DNA from 2 places in the Streptomyces sp. NPDC031210 genome. Region 2 is predicted to be linked to the other one. Evidence: riboswitches for the same ligand, from Rfam matches in the RefSeq annotation. Region 2 holds a riboswitch; the other holds the start of a gene.
What was found. A riboswitch is a leader RNA that binds a small molecule or an ion and turns the genes downstream of it on or off. The one in region 2 is predicted to bind glycine.
Positions count from the first base shown of each region.

Region 1 (2,382 bases), on a different contig from region 2:
CGGTGGTGATCAAGGTGCGGAACTACGACTTCTCGACGCTGACCCGCTCCGAGACCCTGCGCGGGCCCACCGACGATCCCTCCGTCGTCCGGGAGGCGGCGACCCGGCTGCTGGAGACGGTCGACACGACGGGCGGGGTCCGGCTGCTGGGCGTGGGGGTGAGCGGGCTCGCCGACTACACCCAGGAGGACCTGTTCGCCCAGCTCGCGACGGAGCGGGAGGCGCAGGAGACGGCGAACGCGGTGGCCGAGCCGGCGGTGGACGTGACGGGCGGCGGGGAGCCCGAGGAGCCGCTGCCGCGGCGCTGGTATCCGGGGCTGGACGTGGTGCACGCCGAGTACGGCGCGGGGTGGGTGCAGGGCAGTGGGGTGGGAAGAGTGACCGTGCGCTTCGAGACACCGTGGTCCGCACCGGGAAGGGTGCGGACCTTTGCCGTCGACGACCCGGAGCTGCGGCCGGGGGAGCCCTTGCCGCTGGTGGGCGGCGAGCCGGGAAGTCAGTCCTCCGCGCCGGCGACCCGGCCGAAGTCCCTGTCGCCGGCCGAGGACACCGAGTCCGGTGAGGAGATATCGAGCCGGTAGTGGTGGTAGAGCTGGAGCTCCTGCTCGGGGGAGAGGTGCCGGCCGACACCGAAGTCCGGGGCGTCCTTGATCAGCTTGCGGTCGTAGGGGATGTGCAGCACGTCGCCGACCATCTCGCTCGGCTCCAGCGGCACGAACGCGTCCCTGCCGAACAGGCCCGTACGGACGGCGGCCCACTCCGGTTCTCCGGTCGCGTCATCGAGGTAGACCTCGTCGATCGTGCCGATCTTCTGGCCGTGCCGGTCGAACGCTTTGCGGCCGATCAGGCTCCGGGGATCGATGTCACTTTGCACGGCCCCTCCACGTTGGTCGCAACTGCCCTGTGACAACTACCAAACGGCACATTTCATGCCCCGGCCACTCGAAGGATCCCCCAGGTGGCACGCTGGTAGGCTGGCGAATGGCTGCAGACCCCATGCGGGAGAGTCCTTTGTCGTTCGCGACGGGGGCGCCGAAGGAGCAAATCCTCCCCGGAATCTCTCAGGCACACGTACCGCATGGACGAGGTCACTCTGGAAAGCAGGGCGGGCCACGGACAGCACAGCACCGGAACCCTTCCTCACCGACGGTGAAAGCCGGGCCGCAGCGGCGGTCCGGTGAAGCTCTCAGGTTGAGATGACAGAGGGGGAGGCCGTCCGGGCACCAGCGCCGTGGTGCCCCTCGTAGGTCGTATTGACCAGGAGGCCCCCGCAGATGACCACCAATCGCATCTCGTTGACCGAGCTCGAGCGCGGTACCCCCTTCGAGTACCGGCACATCGGTCCCGACCACGAGGCGCAGGCGAAGATGCTCGCGCACGTCGGTTTCGGCTCGCTGGACGAACTCACCGCCACGGCCGTACCCGACGTGATCAAGAGCGCCGAGGCGCTGGGGCTGCCGCAGGGCCGTTCCGAGGCCGAGGTCCTGGAGGAGCTGCGCAGCCTGGCGGACCGCAACCAGGTCCTGTCTTCCATGATCGGCCTCGGCTACTACGGCACGTTCACCCCGCCGGTGATCCTGCGCAACGTGATGGAGAACCCGTCCTGGTACACGGCGTACACGCCCTACCAGCCGGAGATCTCGCAGGGCCGCCTGGAGGCGCTGCTGAACTTCCAGACGATGGTCGCCGACCTGACCGGGCTGCCCACCTCCGGCGCGTCCCTGCTGGACGAGGGCACCGCGGCGGCCGAGGCCATGTCCCTCTCCCGCCGCGTCGGCAAGGTCAAGCAGGGCGTCTTCCTGGTCGACGCCGACTGCCTGCCGCAGACCATCGCCGTGCTCCAGACCCGCGCCGAGCCGACCGGCGTCGAGGTCGTCGTCGCCGACCTGAGCGACGGCATTCCCGCCGAGATCGCCGAGCGCGGCGTCTTCGGCGTCCTGCTCCAGTACCCGGGCGCCTCGGGCGCGGTCCGCGACCCGCGCGCCGTGATAGCGCGGGCGCAGGAGCTGGGCGCGGTGGTCACCGTCGCCGCCGACCTGCTCGCCCTGACGCTGCTGACCTCGCCCGGGGAGCTGGGCGCGGACATCGCCGTCGGCACCACGCAGCGCTTCGGTGTCCCGATGGGCTTCGGCGGACCGCACGCCGGCTTCATGGCCGTACGCGAGAAGTTCGCCCGCAGCCTGCCGGGCCGCCTGGTGGGCGTCTCCGTCGACGCCGACGGCAACAAGGCATACCGCCTCGCCCTGCAGACCCGCGAGCAGCACATCCGCCGCGAGAAGGCCACCAGCAACATCTGCACCGCGCAGGTGCTGCTCGCCGTCATGGCCGGAATGTACGCCGTTTACCACGGCCCCGACGGTCTGGCGGCCATCGCCCGGCGCA
Region 1 is NZ_JBVIHH010000017.1:9,770-12,151, forward strand. It holds gene ACZ45Z_RS27100 (DNA polymerase IV) at 1-581, shown strand, start outside; gene ACZ45Z_RS27105 (PRC-barrel domain-containing protein) at 497-874, opposite strand; glycine riboswitch at 990-1,087, shown strand; gene gcvP (aminomethyl-transferring glycine dehydrogenase) at 1,275-2,382, shown strand, end outside.
Region 1: linked by a shared signal. The riboswitch ahead of gcvP (aminomethyl-transferring glycine dehydrogenase) and the one ahead of gcvT (glycine cleavage system aminomethyltransferase GcvT) in region 2 are both predicted to bind glycine.

Region 2 (2,382 bases):
GCGCTATCTGGCCAAAGACCCTAGCGGCACCGGAGGCGGCGGTCGAAGGCGGCGGCGGGTGGCGGTCGGGAGCGGCCGGCCGGCGGGCCCGGCCCGGCCCGTCAGCCGAAGGCGACCGCCTCCAGCGCGCTCGCCGCCGGCCGGTCCAGCAGCGTCACGGACGCGAACCCGGCCGGCAGCCCGGCGCTCTCCGCGCCGCCGACCAGCCGGCCCACCGCCCGGCGGTGCCGCGCGAAGGCGTACCCCGACACCCCGCGTCCTCGGGACGCCTGCCCCGACAGCGCCACCGCGGGCGGCACGTCGAGCAGCACCAGATGCAGGCCGCGGCCGCCGCGCCGGGCCGACCGGGCGAGCCAGCGGCGCACCCACGCGAGCGTCCCGCAGTCGTGCACCACCACGCTCTCCCCCGACCGCAGGGCGCGGCGCAGGCCGAGGTAGTGGGCGGCGCGGACCAGCGGGCGGTAGAGGCCGTAGGGCAGGCGGCGCAGGCGGCCGCTCTCGAAGCGGGCGCGGACGTCCTGCGAATCGATGCGGTGCACCGCCGCGCCCCGCCCGTCCAGCGGCGGCACGACGCGGTGCATCAGGGTGCTCTTGCCGCTGCCCGGCAGGCCGGAGACGACCACCAGGTCGCCGGCCGGAAAGCACATGGTGGCCGCGGGGCGGCCGGTGCCCGCTCCCCTGAGGTCCAGGACCTCGGCGCCGCGTCCCGGGCGGACTACGGCCGGTGACGGGCGGCGGCGCCCGGGCACCGCGGCGGTGTGCCCCGCCCGGGCGGTGTGCGGGGGCGTGGCTCCCGCGGTGGTCACGCCTGCGGCTTCGCTGTGCACCGTGATCGACCTCCCGGTCCTGTGCTGGGTCCGGCTCGCGACCGTCCCCTCCCCGCAGAGTGTCAAGGAAAGGTAATGGCCATCAAGGCGATTGCCCGATCCGTCCGGCCCGTGAACGGGTGGGCGCCCGGGACTGCTGCATCCGGCGACGTCGTGCAATGATGTCGGCGCCACGTGCACACTCGCGCTCAGCCGTGCACAGCCAACTCCATACCGGCCGCTTGAATCCGCGCGGGAGAGTCCCCGGCCGCCACGGCGGGGCGCCGAAGGAGCAAGTCCTCCCTTGAATCTCTCAGGCCCCTATACCGCGCGGGCGAGGCAGATCTGAAAAGCGAGCCGCAGCGGTGCGGTTCCACCCAAGGTGCAAACCGGCCCGTTCGCGGGATCCCGGTGAACCTCTCAGGTTCCGATGACAGATGGGGAGACTTCGTCTTGTCACCCATGTCTGGGAGCCCGGAACCATGACTGATGCCCCCCGCCGTACCGCACTGGATGCCACGCACCGTGCGCTCGGCGCGACCATGACCGACTTCGCCGGCTGGGACATGCCGCTGCGCTACGCCAGCGAGCGCGACGAACATGTCGCCGTCCGCACCCGCGCCGGCCTGTTCGACCTCTCCCACATGGGCGAGATCACCGTCACCGGCCCGCAGGCCGGCGACCTCCTCGACCACGCCCTGGTGGGCAACATCGGCGGCGTCAAGACCGGCCGCGCCCGCTACACCATGATCTGCGACGCCGCCGGCGGCATCCTGGACGACCTGATCGTCTACCGCCTCGAAGAGGCCGAGTACATGGTCGTCGCCAACGCCTCCAACGCCCAGGTGGTGCTGGACGCGCTGACCGAGCGGGCGGCCGGCTTCGACGCCGAGGTCCGCGACGACCGGGACGCCTACGCGCTGATCGCGGTCCAGGGGCCGCAGTCGCCGGGCATCCTCAAGGCGGTGACCGACGCCGACCTGGACGGCCTGAAGTACTACGCGGGCCTGCCCGGCACCGTCGCCGGCGTGCCCGCGCTGATCGCCCGTACGGGATACACCGGCGAGGACGGCTTCGAGCTGTTCGTCCGGCCCGCGGACGCGGTCGCCCTGTGGGAGGCGCTGACCGAGGCCGGCCGGGACGCCGGGCTCGTGCCCTGTGGCCTGTCCTGCCGCGACACGCTGCGCCTGGAGGCGGGCATGCCGCTGTACGGGCACGAGCTGACGACGGCGACCACGCCGTTCGACGCGGGCCTGGGCCGGGTCGTGAAGTTCGACAAGACCTCCAACGGCGGTGACTTCGTGGGCCGCGCCGCGCTGGAGGCGGCCGCCGCGCGCGCCGAGGCCAGCCCGCCGCGCAAGCTCGTCGGCCTGATCGCCCAGGGCCGCCGCGTCCCGCGCGCCGGCTACCCGGTCGTCGCGGCCGCCGACGGCACGGTCATCGGCGAGGTCACCTCCGGCGCGCCCTCCCCCACCCTGGGCAAGCCGCTCGCCATCGCCTATGTCGACGCGGCGTACGCCACCCCGGGCACCGAGGGTGTCGCGGTGGACATCCGTGGAAGCCATGAGCCGTACGA
Region 2 is NZ_JBVIHH010000006.1:148,392-150,773, reverse strand. It holds gene ACZ45Z_RS13760 (AAA family ATPase) at 102-806, opposite strand; glycine riboswitch at 1,050-1,145, shown strand; glycine riboswitch at 1,146-1,253, shown strand; gene gcvT (glycine cleavage system aminomethyltransferase GcvT) at 1,289-2,382, shown strand, end outside.